DNA from 3 places in the Pseudoalteromonas sp. SR44-8 genome. Region 3 is predicted to be linked to each of the others. Evidence: predicted binding sites of a transcription regulator. Region 3 holds the regulator's gene; each other region holds the start of a gene.
The links. Region 3 encodes LexA, which represses DNA repair genes until DNA is damaged. Its sites were predicted from a motif close to TACTGTATNNNNATACAGTA; they were not measured.
Positions count from the first base shown of each region.

Region 1: the regulator LexA is predicted to act here: its motif matches at 1,417-1,436, upstream of uvrD (DNA helicase II).
Region 2: the regulator LexA is predicted to act here: its motif matches at 3,908-3,927, upstream of H5183_RS04275 (YebG family protein).

Region 1 is NZ_JACJDS010000041.1:3,323-8,244, reverse strand. Features, by position in the region: gene H5183_RS17670 (dUTP diphosphatase) at 1-284, opposite strand, end outside; gene H5183_RS17665 (YacL family protein) at 469-837, opposite strand; gene H5183_RS17660 (hypothetical protein) at 949-1,173, opposite strand; gene uvrD (DNA helicase II) at 1,501-3,666, shown strand; gene H5183_RS17650 (GNAT family N-acetyltransferase) at 3,644-4,922, shown strand, end outside.
Region 2 is NZ_JACJDS010000006.1:83,758-88,679, reverse strand. Features, by position in the region: gene fadR (fatty acid metabolism transcriptional regulator FadR) at 1-462, opposite strand, end outside; gene nhaB (sodium/proton antiporter NhaB) at 882-2,465, shown strand; gene dsbB (disulfide bond formation protein DsbB) at 2,589-3,101, shown strand; gene H5183_RS04285 (DUF6170 family protein) at 3,101-3,403, shown strand; gene H5183_RS04280 (ComEA family DNA-binding protein) at 3,420-3,716, opposite strand; gene H5183_RS04275 (YebG family protein) at 3,978-4,292, shown strand; gene putP (sodium/proline symporter PutP) at 4,363-4,922, opposite strand, start outside.
Region 3 is NZ_JACJDS010000019.1:54,010-58,931, forward strand. Features, by position in the region: gene H5183_RS11265 (endonuclease) at 1-62, opposite strand, end outside; gene H5183_RS11270 (hypothetical protein) at 175-891, opposite strand; gene H5183_RS11275 (hypothetical protein) at 1,059-1,439, shown strand; gene H5183_RS11280 (PaaI family thioesterase) at 1,436-1,879, opposite strand; gene H5183_RS11285 (hypothetical protein) at 2,001-2,795, shown strand; gene lexA (transcriptional repressor LexA) at 2,870-3,487, shown strand; gene coxB (cytochrome c oxidase subunit II) at 3,909-4,922, shown strand, end outside.

The sequences.
Region 1 (4,922 bases), on a different contig from region 3:
TGTTGTTCCAACTGCTTAGCAAGATCTAAATAACTGGTCTCACCATCAATGCGTAACGATAAACCGAAGTGAAAAATATCAACCAATTCTAAAATAACTTGCTCGGTATCTGGAGTTTGCTTTTTCCACCATTTCCAACCGTAATGATCAAGCATTTCAGCGCATTCAACCCAAATAGCGCGATACCATTCAAAGCCTTGGCTAAACCATTGATCATGAACTTTGGTGTTCATGGCATTTTGCATTTCTAGCATCACCACTAGTTTATTTAAATTGGCAGACATATCTCTTCCAGTTACTATTTTTTAATTGTAGTTAATAATACAGATAAATACTCTTCGATGAAATCGATTCTACGTGCTGATTGTGGTTAATACGCAGAGGTCGCTAACACAAATATTGCCAATATAGCTAAGGGCATTTCATTACGCGGCACCCGAGGGTATTTTGCTAACTGAAAACTGACGGCTACCTGCCTGTAGTAAATTCTTGCCATGAATTAATCAGATCAACAAAATCTTCAAAACCACAGCCACTACTTAAACCATTTTCCTCGAGCATAAGCTCATCATCTTGATAAGCAAATAAATCTTCAGAGTCTTGGTGCAAGGCATGGGCTTCAAAAATGGCTTCATCTTTATTTAAGATCAAATCAATTTCTTGGCCCTGTAGCGTTAACGGCTCAAAACTACTTGATACTGAGGCTATTAAAGCTTGTACCATAGCAATTTTGTCTTTGCCGATCTCTTCATTTAACCAACGGCCAATAACCGCATGTTCACTGCTAATTTTAATCCGCAGGCCACTTATTGGATCGCGTATAAATTGGTATTCCATAACTTTACCTAAATACAACTAATGATCGGGATTATACCCTAGTCAGTGCTGAATAAATAAAGCCAGTGACAAAAATAGCGCTAAAAAGCGCTATTCTTTGAAGTGATACAGCTACCGATAAGATCTAAACCGCGCGGCATCAATGATTGCCCAAATATAGACGATCGGCAGTAATATAAAACCAATCGCAACATAAATAAGCGCGCCACTAATAACCCACGCTAGGAAGAAACCAATTGCCGCCATGATCCGGCCTTGAACTAACTGCCCTAAACCTGGGAAAAATATATTACAAATCGCTGCGATAACATTACCGCCTGAACCTTGCTCTGCCATGTTAACCTCAATTATTAATTTAATTTTATTCTTATCTACTTACATTCTTCATGCCAATTATTTAATTATTAAAAATCAATATGTTAAAATCAACGATAATACGAAGAACTAGCTAAAATCGTGATTTTTACTAAATATAAGTCAAATTGGCGATATCACTTCACACCATTGATCTAGCTTAGCTAAAAAATGACTATAAATGAATCATTAAGTTTTTAAAGCCTTTAGACTATGTATTAAATTAACTGGTTATAAAAACAGTATTTTATTTAGCCTAACAAAAACACCTGTTATACTGCTTTTAATATTGATTGAAAAGGCGTGATGATGGACGTTTCAGAATTACTCGACGGTTTAAATGATAAACAACGGGATGCAGTTGCAGCCCCACTCCAAAATATGCTGGTGCTTGCTGGCGCAGGCTCTGGGAAAACTCGAGTACTCGTTCATCGTATCGCATGGTTAATGCAGGTTGAGCAAGCCTCCGCTTATAGTATTTTTGCAGTAACCTTTACCAATAAAGCAGCTAAAGAAATGCGCACGCGCGTTGAACAAGCCCTTCAAGCACCAGTAGGTGGTATGTGGATTGGTACTTTCCATGGCTTATCACACCGTATATTGCGCGCCCACCATCGCGAAGCAAACTTACCAGAAGCGTTTCAAATTTTAGACTCTGATGATCAACTTAGAATGATCAAACGCTTATTAAAAGCCATGAATATTGATGACAAAAAATGGCCTGCAAAACAGTTTGGCTGGTATATCAGCGCCAAGAAAGATGAAGGTCTGCGCCCCAAAGATATCCAAGCTTACGACATCAACGAACAAATGATGCTTAAAGTTTACACCGCTTATCAAGAAGCATGTGATCGAGCAGGATTAGTTGATTTTGCCGAAATCTTATTACGTAGTTTTGAAGTACTAAAAAATAATCCAACCTTACTACGTCACTACCAGCAACGTTTTGCCCATATGCTAGTAGACGAGTTTCAAGATACCAACACCATTCAATATGCATGGCTTAAATTATTAGCCGGCGATACCAACAGCATCATGATCGTAGGTGATGATGACCAAAGTATTTACGGTTGGCGTGGTGCTAAAATTGAAAACATTAAGCGCTTTTTGACCGATTTTAAAGCCGAAACTATTCGCCTTGAACAAAACTATCGCTCTACTGCCACTATTCTAAAAGCGTCTAATGCACTTATTCAAAATAACTCAGACCGAATGGGTAAAAGCCTCTGGACTGATGGCAATGATGGTGAACCTATTTCTGTTTATGCCGCTTTTAACGAATTAGACGAAGCGCGCTTTGTAAGCAGCAAATTACGCAGCTGGTTAAACGCTGGTAATGCCCTACAAGATGCGGCGATTTTATATCGTAGTAACGCGCAATCGCGGGTACTTGAAGAAGCCATGTTACAAGAAGGCTTGAAGTACCGCATTTACGGCGGTATGCGCTTCTTTGAACGTCAGGAAATTAAAGATGCGCTGGCATATTTACGGCTCGTAGGTAATCGTCAGGATGATGCTGCATTTGAGCGAGTGATTAACACTCCTGCTCGTGGCATTGGCGATAAAACCTTAAGCCATATTCGCGATTGTGCGCGTAGCGAATCATTGCCATTATGGTACGCCGCCAAAGCCATCGTAGAACAACAACATTTATCAGGACGTGCGGCGACGGTTGTTACTAAGTTTGTTGAACTGGTAGAACATATTGAAGATAAAATTGGTGATCTCACTTTAGAAGAGCAAGCGAAATACGCTATTCAAACATCTGGTTTAATGGCGATGTATCAAGCAGAAAAAGGCGAAAAGGGCCGCGCCCGGGTAGAAAACTTAGAAGAGCTGATCAGCGCCTGTGGCCAATACGAACTCCCGGAAGATGAAGAGTTTAGCTCACCACTGCAAGGATTCTTGGCTTATACCTCACTGGAATCCGGTGATGGTCAAGCTGAAGAACATGAAGATGCAGTGCAAATGATGACGTTGCACTCAGCGAAAGGCTTAGAGTTTCCACTCGTATTTATGGTTGGTGTTGAAGAAGGCATGTTCCCATCTCAACAAAGTAATGAAGAATCAGGTCGGTTAGAAGAAGAGCGTCGTCTTTGTTATGTCGGCATGACTCGCGCCATGGAAAAACTCTATATTAGCCATGCCGAGAGCCGCCGTCTTTATGGTCAAGAAAAGTACCACAGTCCATCACGCTTTTTACGTGAAATGCCTGAAGATTGTATTGAAGAAATTCGTATTAAAACTCAAGTATCGCGACCACCCGCAGCAGGACGATTTAGCTCATCAGTAAGTCATGCCGTATTTGAAGAAAGTGGCTTTAGCTTAGGACAACACGTATTACATGCAAAATTTGGTATGGGAACGGTTATTAATTACGAAGGCAGTGGCGCTCAATCTCGCGTACAAGTGAATTTTGATGACTTTGGTAGTAAGTGGTTAGTAACTGTTTATGCACGACTACAAGCCATTTAACTCGTTAATAAGTAATATCCTACCGCAAATTGCCTATGCTAAACATAGGCAATTGCTACTCATTACTGGCGAACAAAACTGGTGTTATCAACAGGCTAATGAGTTACTCAAGCAACTTTGCCATCCGCTTGTTAAGGTATTATCAACTAGTGGCGAACTCACTGACAGTAGCTGGCCTGAACATACTCATCAAATTCTTGGCCAAGAATTTCAGCATGTTATTTATGACGGTTTTAGTGGCTTAGTGCCAGACAAATTTGCTGCTCTTAGTGGCACTGTTCAGGCTGGCGGTTTATTTATTGTATTGTTGCCAGAACTTGATGATTTACACTATTGGTGTGACCCAGCACTGACCGCCTTTCAATCATTTGCTCAACAACAACAGCAGAGTTATTTTAACCAACGCTTTGCACGCTTACTCCAGAGTAATTTGTATCTGCACCTCAGCCAACAATCAGGCTGGCAAACGTTACCAGAAACAAGCCAGCTAGCAGGTAAAATAAACCTAACTGAACAGCAATTTTGCATCGAGCAAATCATTAGAACTGCCAACGGTAGAGCCAATCGCCCTTTATTGATCAGCGCAGATCGTGGCCGCGGAAAATCGGCGGCTTTAGGGCTTGCTGCTGCAACACTTAACGATAAAAAAATACTCATTTGTGCACAGCAGTTTAACGCCCTACACAGCTGTTTTAAACACTTTGCCGCAGCACGAGGATTAAGCTATCAAACTCGGGATAAACAACTCGCCAACTTGCATTATATTGCACCCGATCAATTACTAAATGAACTACCTGACTGTGATGTATTGTTGGTTGATGAAGCTGCTGCGATCCCAGTACCATTATTAATTAAAATGCTCACGCATTATCCCCGCATTATATTTGCCAGCACTATGGTAGGTTATGAAGGGAATGGCCGCGGGTATACTTTAAAATTCAAACGTTACCTAGAGCAACATTATAAAAATATGCATAGTGTTACTCTAGAGCAACCAATTCGCTTCGCAGCGAATGATCCGCTAGAACAGCATATTTGTAATTTGTTAGCACTTGACGCCGATTATCAAGATATTACGCTAGACACCAGCGCTCTGCTCTATTCTGAACTGACTCCCCAACACCTTGCTGAAAATGAAGCACTACTGCGTCAAGTCATTGGGCTATTAGCATTAGCGCATTATCAAACTAGCGTGAATGACTTGCGCCACTTACTCGACGCGACAGAGCAACGCATCTTTGTATGTCAGCAACAAG
Region 2 (4,922 bases), on a different contig from region 3:
AGCTAACTCATGGTGTACCTTGTAATCATAATCAGCGAAAGCTTGTGCACTATCTTCAAGCTCATCACTTTGCGAGAGGATTTCTATCACGCGATCAGGTGCTAGCTTAATGGCTGCACGAGTGTAAATAGCGCTAATGTTTGTTCGCGCAGAAAGTAGCTGGTCGGTTAACTCGGGCATTTTATCTTCATCAAGACGCGCTAAGGTCTCTAAAATATTAAGTCCTGAAGTTTCCCAAAAGTTATTTACTCGTGTCGGTTTACCGTGCTGGATTGTTAACCAACCATCGCGCGCTAAACGCTGTAATACTTCACGTAAGGTTGTACGAGTGACACCGATTAATTCTGATAACTCTCGCTCAGCCGGAAGAATAGAACCTGGAGGAAAATCACCATTCCAGATTGACTCAACAATGTACTCTTCGGCAAACCCTGCTGGGCTTTTCGCTTTAAAAATTCTCATTCAATTCCCACTTGAGTTACCACATAATATTACTTTTAACGATTAACTGACTGATTGTACCAGATGAAGCCAAACTAACAAGTAAAGTCACCCCATTAATTCACCTTCGATAGCAGGTTAAAGCCTCTATCTAACTAAGTTTTCTAAAATGGATAAAAATTAATTTATTGCTCTTTCATTGTCTAGTTCTTCGATATTAAATTAAGGTATTAACCCTAAAGAGTAATAGACTTTTAACTTCATTGTGCACACTATATACACCCATTTAGCTATTTCAGCTACACTAAATATAGCGCGGAACGCATAACAGATAAAAGGTACTCGATGTTGTTTATAGCTTTTTTGTTTACACCACAGCTAGACTACATTAACTTAACCAACAATAGTTATACTTAAATGCAAAATAATAAGGAACACCTATGCAACAGAGTGTTTTCAATGCAATTTTTAAGAATTTTTTAGGCTCGGCCCCACAGTGGTATAAATACACAATTATTGCTTTTTTAGCTATTAACCCTGTGTTGTTTCATATCAACCCTTACATGGCTGGTTGGGCATTAGTTTTAGAGTTTATCTTTACTCTCGCGATGGCGCTGAAATGTTACCCACTGCAACCCGGCGGTTTACTTGCGATTGAAGCACTATTCATAGGCATGACAACTGCAGGGCAAGTAGAGCATGAAATTGTTCAAAATGTAGATGTAATCTTACTGCTGATCTTTATGGTCGCAGGTATCTACTTTATGAAAGATTTACTGCTCTATATTTTTACACGCCTAGTGGTGTCAGTTCGAAGTAAAACAGTACTTTCCTTGGCGTTTACTATTGCGGCGGCATTTCTTTCTGCATTTTTAGATGCACTTACAGTTATGGCGGTGGTTATAGCTGTCGCCATGGGCTTTTACAGTATTTACCATAAAGTCGCCTCTGGGAAAGATTCCACTAGCGAACATGATATTAACGATGATAATCAAGTACGCCCGGTTAATCGTCAGGAACTTGAAGAGTTTCGAGCTTTTTTGCGTAACTTATTAATGCATGCCTCGATAGGTACAGCCATTGGCGGAGTTTGTACTATGGTAGGTGAACCACAAAACCTCATTATTGCAGAACGAGCAAGCTGGCAATTTGGGGAATTTTTCTTGCGTATGTTGCCTGTTACTATGCCTGTATTCATAGCTGGCATTATCACTACAATATTACTTGAAAAGACAAAAACGTTCGGATACGGCGCCAAATTACCAGAGACGATTCATCAAATACTAGCTGATCATGCAAAAGAGCTCGATAGCAAACGTACCAAACGCGATAAGGTTAATTTGATGTTTCAGTCATTAATTGCTGTATGGTTGATCATTGCATTAGCATTACACCTTGCCACTGTTGGCTTAATCGGCTTATCCGTCATTATTTTTGCAACTGCGTCCGCTGGTATAATTGAAGAGCACCAACTAGGAAAGGCTTTTGAAGAAGCACTGCCGTTTACTGCACTGTTATGTGTATTTTTCTCAATCGTTGCAGTCATTATTGACCAACACTTATTTACTCCTGTAATAACTTGGGTACTGACATTTGAAGGGCAATTACAGTTAGTTATGTTTTTTGTCGCAAATGGCCTACTCTCGATGGTCAGTGACAATGTCTTTGTTGGCACTGTTTATATTAATGAAGTGGCGGCAGCATTAAAAGCAGGGCAAATTAGCCGCGATCAATTTGATTTATTAGCGGTGGCAATTAATACCGGTACAAATTTACCAAGTGTTGCCACACCTAACGGTCAAGCTGCATTTTTATTCTTACTAACATCGACCCTTGCTCCCGTATTGCGATTATCCTACGGTCGTATGGTTTACATGGCACTCCCCTATACCATAGTGCTAACGGTTGTTGGCTTAGCAGGGACATATCTTGGCCTAAGTGAAATGACTGATTTATTCTATCAATGGGGCTGGATTGAGCACCATAGTGCAAGCTTACAAAGTATAGGAAGTTCTGGGCATTAAATAATCCAAACAGTAAATAAAGCTGCTTCGGCAGCTTTTTTATTGTTACAAATCATATTTATCCTTGCGCGTAGTTTAATGACTAAGTCATAATTCATCCACAAATTATAGACTGGATATTTTATGACTTGGTTAGCAAATTTAGCCCAACAACGCAGTGCTTGGTTACTACTCGCTTTTAGCGCTTTTATTTTTGAATTAATCGCATTGTATTTCCAATACCAAATGGGCTTAGAGCCATGCATTATGTGTATATATCAACGTACTGCCATGCTAGGGTTACTAGCCGCAGGGTTAGTCGGCGCAGTCAGACCAACCAATTTAATTTGCCGTATAACAGCATTTTCAGCATGGGCAGTTGCTAGTATTTGGGGTTACTTAATTGCACGCCAACATATTGATATGCAAACGACAACCGATCCCTTTGCGTTTAGCTGCGAATTCGAGCCTAATTTTCCATTACCATTACATGAGTGGATGCCACATTTTTTTGCTGCGACAGGAGACTGTGGCAACATCGATTGGCAATTTGCAGGGTTAAGTATGCCAGCATGGATGGAGATCATTTTTGCGGTATTTACTCTGATACTGATAAGCGTTGTAGTAAGTCGTTTAATAATTAAAAAGTCGCTGTGATGATTGCATTATTTTCAAGTCAAGTAACGCAATTAAAATCGTTTAAAATACGTCAACGTCAGCAAATAATTGCGATTGCAGTGAGTATGTTAACTCCAATGCAAAAAATCAGTTTGCGTATTATAAAGCTGATTTTATTGATCCCAGTATTTCTATCATTAGCGTATATCGAAGGTTGGCTGTTACTTCCTGTATTACTGGTGGCTGGGTTAAGTTACCCGTTGTTAACCACCCCTGTTGAAATTCAATTCTCTAAACACTATTTGAGCAAGGCTATAAAGCAATTTGAGCAGGGCGAATAATTCGCCCTGTAGTTTTTTAAAATGTAACTTTGCCATCCAGTTTAGCGACTAATTTATCGCCAATACCTTTCACCTGCGCTAGATCTGCAACAGACTTAAATTTGCCTTGCTCGGTACGGTAATCAACTATCGCTTGTGCTTTTGATTTACCAATACCTGGCAGCTGGGTAAGCTGCTCGACTGTTGCTTGATTAACATTGACTAACTGAACTTTACCCATACTTTCAGTAGCTTCGGTTTTAGTTACAGCGGCACCACTAGGCAATGATATAGCCAAGCCAAGCACTACGACTATTAAAGTTAAAAACTTCATGTTTCTCCTCCATGATGTCCATACGTGGACTCAATTAATAGTTGACTTTAATGCCTTCACTTTTGGACTACTTCCAAATAAAGTCATACTAAAAAAGTGCGACTATTTAAATAAAGTAAAGTTGTACCTCTTTGTCAAATCCTAATAGTAAAAAATAAAAATGTTCACTTGCAAAAAGACCAATAAACAATTACTGTACATAAAAACAGTAATCAATCAAGGTGAACTTGTTATTCACCAAGCAAATTGGCAGGAGAAATCATGGCTGTTGTTGTTAAATATGTTGTAGAGAGAAACGGAGTCGAGCGTATGACGTTTACTACTAAAAAAGAAGCTGACGCGTATGACAAAATGCTTGATATAGCAGAGTCGCTTGAGGTTATGCTTGAGAAAGTTGATGTACCACTAAGCGAACAACAAATCGAATCGCTCGCACTTGAGATTGCTAAAAGTAAAGACGACTTTATGAATGTACTTAAAGGCGGCAAAGAGGCAATACAGAAAGCACCAACGGCGAAAGTAAAAAAAGAAAATGTAGCGTCTATTAAAGCCAGCACTGATAAAGAAGCAAGCTAAAAAATCATAAGTTAACTAACTAAAAAAGGGCAATTAATTGCCCTTTTTTAGTTATAAAAATTACTACTCGTTATAGCCCTCGTTCAACTTCATCAAATAATTCGGTGATCTCTTTATTTGGTGGCGCTGTTGATAAGCTCACTGTAATGATTGCAATTGTTGCAAGTATAAAGCCCGGTATAATTTCATAAATGATACTGCTGAGACTCTCTCCATTTATGGTGATTGGCGCATATATCCAGATCAACACTGTCCCTGCACCCACAACCATACCACTGATCGCACCTTGTAGATTCATTCGCTTCCAATATAAACTAAGTAATACTAACGGGCCAAACGCAGCCCCAAAACCTGCCCACGCATTACTTACTAAATCTAAAATAGAACTGTCGCGGTCATAAGCCAAATAAATAGCAAATAATGCAACGAGTAGTACACTAATTCGACCAACTAAAACCAGCTCGGTTTGTGATGCATCACGGTTTAAATAAATTTTGTAGAAGTCTTCAGTCAAAGAGCTTGAACAAACCAATAACTGAGATGAAATAGTACTCATAATCGCAGCTAAAATAGCAGCAAGTAAAAAGCCGGCAATAAGTGGATGGAAAACCAATTCAGATAATACTAAAA
Region 3 (4,922 bases):
TGTTCTGCATAAAGGTTAAAACTCACACAACACAATACCAGCGCAATAATTAAATGCGGCATATCCAATCACTTTAGTGAACTACAGGAAGCGCTAGTTTAGAGCGATTATTCAAAAAGTAAATCGCTTAACTGTGTGATGTAGTGGGAATTTTAACTCACCTACAAGGTAAGGTTAGCTACTTGGGCGACGGGAAGTACGTTTTCTAAAACGGATATTCTGTAGTAATAAAATAAAGCCAGTTAAACAAAACAATATGCTACTGGCTGCAAAACTAATTAATAATGGGTTATTAAAATCTTCACGTTGATCATAGTCCATTATGTGTAACATCCAGAAAAAATCGAAAATTCGCCAAATTGTGCTGCGAACAGTAATAACTTGGCCACTATCAGCGGATAAATATAGTGTGGTGTTAAACGTATCGTCAAAATTTACTTGCCAAATATTTTCTTTAAAGCCAACTTCGCGAGTACCTTTAGCTAGTTTGATCGCGTCTGTTACTTGCGCATTAATTAATAGATGAGCTTGGGCATTGGCAATAATTTGCGCTTTACTCGGTGCTACCAAAGGACTGCCAGTAACTCCGTTAAAGCTGTACTCACCGTTACTGTTGCTCACAATAATGGTAGGGATTGTTAAAAAGTGACTATAACTAATTTGTCTTGGTTGAGTAATTTGTGAAACGATATTATCAACTGAGGCTAGATAATCAGCTTGTTTGAATGGGTTATTTAATTGCCGCGCAGCTAAATGTTTACCGTGAACTTTTTCAAGCGGTATAGCACTCATAATTAAACCACCGAGTAACCATGCAAAAATTTGTAGCGCTAATAAGTAACCTAACCATTTGTGAAACTTACGCGCATGTTTAAAAATGCGTTTATCCATAGTGACTACCTGTTTGTTATTAGTGCGGTATTCTATAAATTATATTGAGTTTGCCAATGTGGCAAATTGTCGCATCAACAAAATAAAACTAGCTACTCTAGATTTGGTATATACGCAAAATTAGGTTAAAGTTTGCGTTGTTATTAACGCAGGGTAAAAATGAAACAATGTCGGAAATTCAATTTTTAAATGTAGATCTAGAGCTTGAATCAAAGCAAGATATTAGTTTGTTAGTTGCAGACTTAAAAAAAAGTGCTGTGGTTTTGCATTACGATAAAGATGAGTACCGTCAACTAGCACGTATTGAGTCTAATGAAGACGTTATCTCACCAGATAAAGCGATTAACCACTTATGTGAGTTAATTGAATCTTGCTCACGCAATGCATTAAAGCAGTGGTTATCATGCTCAAAGCGCACCTTTGATATTGGCTTTGAATCAGGCACTTCGCCAAAATGCTTTAATCAAGCGCTCAGTGCCGATACTTTATTGCGTATTTCTGCTATTGGCGCAGGTATTGAAATTACAATTTATCCACTTTCAAGTTAGCCTTTTCGCTCTACAATTGCTGCGGTCATTCTTGATACGCAGCACAGTTCTCCACGACTATTGGTGATTTTTATTTCCCATACGGATGTACGCTTGCCTAAGTGTAGTGGTGTTGCTATCGCGGTTAATATACCATTACGTGATGCTTTTAGATGATTGGCATTGATCTCCTGGCCAACACAATAAAACTTTGTAAAATCAACAGCAAAGTTTGCAGCATAACTCGCCACGGTTTCTGCAAGTACAACATTTGCGCCGCCATGCACCATACCCATAGGGTTATGATGAGCTGGGATCGCGGGCATCGTTGCTACTAAATAATCATCGCCTATTTCACTTATTTCAATGCCCATGGTTTTCATCAATGTGCCTTGACCACTTATGCCGTCATCAAGTTGCTTACATTGTGCTAGGGTGATCGGTTGATACCAAATACTCATCTGTCTACCTCACTAAGTTATTTACTAAATCAGTCTACACTTTTAAACATTTTCCTACAGTTAAGATCATAAAAATAGATAAAATGTACCTATATTATCTAACTGTTAATGGATCTTAAGGATGAAAGTAAAGGTATTTGGATGTGGTGCAATATTATTAATGAGCCTTGTTGCTCAGCCGCAGGCTGTTGCTAGTACCCAACATCAACTCGATATTGGTTTTACCGATTTAGCTGGTTTAGATGAATCTTTTTTAGGCGCACGATACCGATATTTTGCGCAAGATCTTGAATCTTTGACTGGTCCATACGAGCTAAAAGCGTATTTAAATCAAGTCAATAATTATGCTATTGGTGGGTTTGCTAATGATGATTTTAGCTATTTAAATGCCGATGCTGCCATCTATGGTCCCGCAGGATTAGTTATTAGTGCCAGCGCGCAGCGCCTCTGTGAGGATAATAGCTATTGGCAAAATACTGATTATTTAGTGAGTGCCGCTGTTGGTAAGCAAATGAATGAGCAGTTACAACTAGGGTTCAATGTATATTACAGTCGCTTAGAGCGCCATGATATGTGGTTTGGCAAAGATAATGAAAGAGTCGCGGTTGAATGGACTTATGCTCCTTATGTTCGTTGGACAAATATAGTTAGCAATCAAGGTTGGGATTTAGAGCTAAAGCAATTGGCAGGGCGTTATCGTTATGTGCAGGGGCAGGCGGTTTATTATGTAAATCAAGCATGGTCAGTGGGAGTCGTTGCCAATATTCGGAATCAGAAAAATCTAAAAGACAACTATGAACTGCAAACGCAATATTGGTTTAATCAACATGTAGCATTAAAGTTTGGTCTTGGATCTGCGCTTGATTCTGGAAGTGGTTTAAATAGTATGAGCTTGTTATTAACGGCGCGATTTTAAGCCAATTTATATTTGCGATTTTCAGATAACTGTATATACTCACAGTTAAATGTACTGTATGGAAAACCAGTTGTATGCGCCCATTAACGAATCGCCAAGCTCAAATTCTCGAACTTATTAAAGTTTTTATTAAAGATACCGGTATGCCGCCAACCCGTGCTGAGATTGCGCAAACGTTAGGTTTTAAAAGTGCTAATGCAGCGGAAGAACATTTAAAGGCATTAGCGAAAAAGGGCGTTATTAAAATGAAGCCCGGTGCTAGTCGAGGTATTCAGTTAGTTGAAGAGGATGAGCCGGAACAACTTGGTTTACCTCTAATAGGCAGAGTTGCCGCTGGTGAGCCTATTTTGGCAGAGCAGCATGTTGAAAGTCATTGCAAAATAGATCCACTCTTGTTTAAACCGGCTGCTGATTTTTTACTGCGTGTGCAAGGCATGAGTATGAAAGACATTGGTATTATGGATGGCGATTTATTGGCAGTACACAGCACTCAAGTTGCTGAAAATGGCCAAGTGGTGGTTGCCCGTGTTGATGACGATGTAACAGTAAAACGCCTTGAAAAAGCAGGTAAAAAAGTTTTTTTACATGCTGAAAACGATGAATTTTCACCGATTGAAGTGGATCTTGAACATGAATCTTTCAATATTGAAGGGTTAGCTGTTGGGGTGATCCGCAACGCTGATTGGATGTAAAATTTTTGATCTATATTTTGCACCAAATTGGTGAAGTTTGGTGCATTTAATTTTTTACCGCTTTAATGGCTAGATTTTATACTTAGCTATAGCGTCCTAAGCCCTATCAAATCTACTTGTCAGCTACTTTTAGCCCTCTAATATTATCCCTAATTACAAAATAACGCGCTGATTTTTAGCTGTTATTTATGCACCAAAAAAGAATTTAATTGCTCTTAAAACTTGCTAATTGTTCATTTTTTAACTAATTGGTTAATACACTGTGTTAACAGCTACTTTAAAAGTCTAACAATTTTGCTCAATAGCATAATTTAGGGTTGCGTTAATATTCAGTAACAATAAAAAATAACGAATTGGCGCGAATAAAGCTGTGCCGCCTTTTCGCTTTGCGTTTTGCAATAGCATTTAAAGGAGCCGTCACATGGGTAAATTGAGCTCTACCTTGTGGCTTATATTGTTTGTTCTACCGCAGCAAGTATTGGCTAATAGCCAGTTTAATATGCGTAAGGGCGTAACAGATATAAGTAATGATGTTTATCAGCTGCACATGACAATATTTATTATATGTTGTGTGATTGGGGTCATCGTGTTCGCCGTGATGTTTTGGGCACTGATCCACCACCGTAAATCTAAAGGGGCAAAACCAGCCCAATTTCATGAAAGTACTAAAGTTGAAATCCTTTGGACGGCAATCCCGTTTGTGATTTTAATTGGTATGGCAATTCCTGCGACAAAAACTTTGATTGCAATGGAAGATGCTAGTAAAGCTGATCTCACGATTAAAATTACTGGTTCTCAATGGAAATGGCATTATGAGTACATGGGTGAAGATGTTGAGTTTTATTCAATGCTTGCTACACCTCAAGATGAAATAACTAATCTTGCAAATAAAAACCCTAATTACCTGCTTGAAGTTGATAAACCTTTGGTGTTGCCAATTAATCAAAAAGTACGATTTTTAATGACCTCAGACGACGTTATTCATTCTTGGTGGGTGCCTGATTTTGCAGTGAAAAAAGATGCTAACCCTGGGTTTATCAATGAAACTTGGACCAGAATTAATGAAGAGGGCATTTATCGAGGGCAATGTGCAGAACTATGCGGAAAGGATCATGGCTTTATGCCTGTGGTGGTTGAAGCTAAATCTGAGCAAGCATTTGCAAACTGGCTGAGCGAAGCTAAGCAGGCAAAAGCAAACGCTGCAATTGCTGATGCTGCATTATTAGATCAAACATTACCAAAAGAAGAATTAATGACACTCGGCGAGCAAGTCTATATGGCCAGTTGCGCTGCGTGTCACCAACCAACAGGTATGGGCTTACCGGGGGTTTTCCCGGCGCTCAAAGGCAGTCCGGTAGTATTAGGAGATATTAAAGATCATATTGATGTAGTGCTTCATGGTCGCCCAGGTACCGCTATGCAAGCATTTGACAAG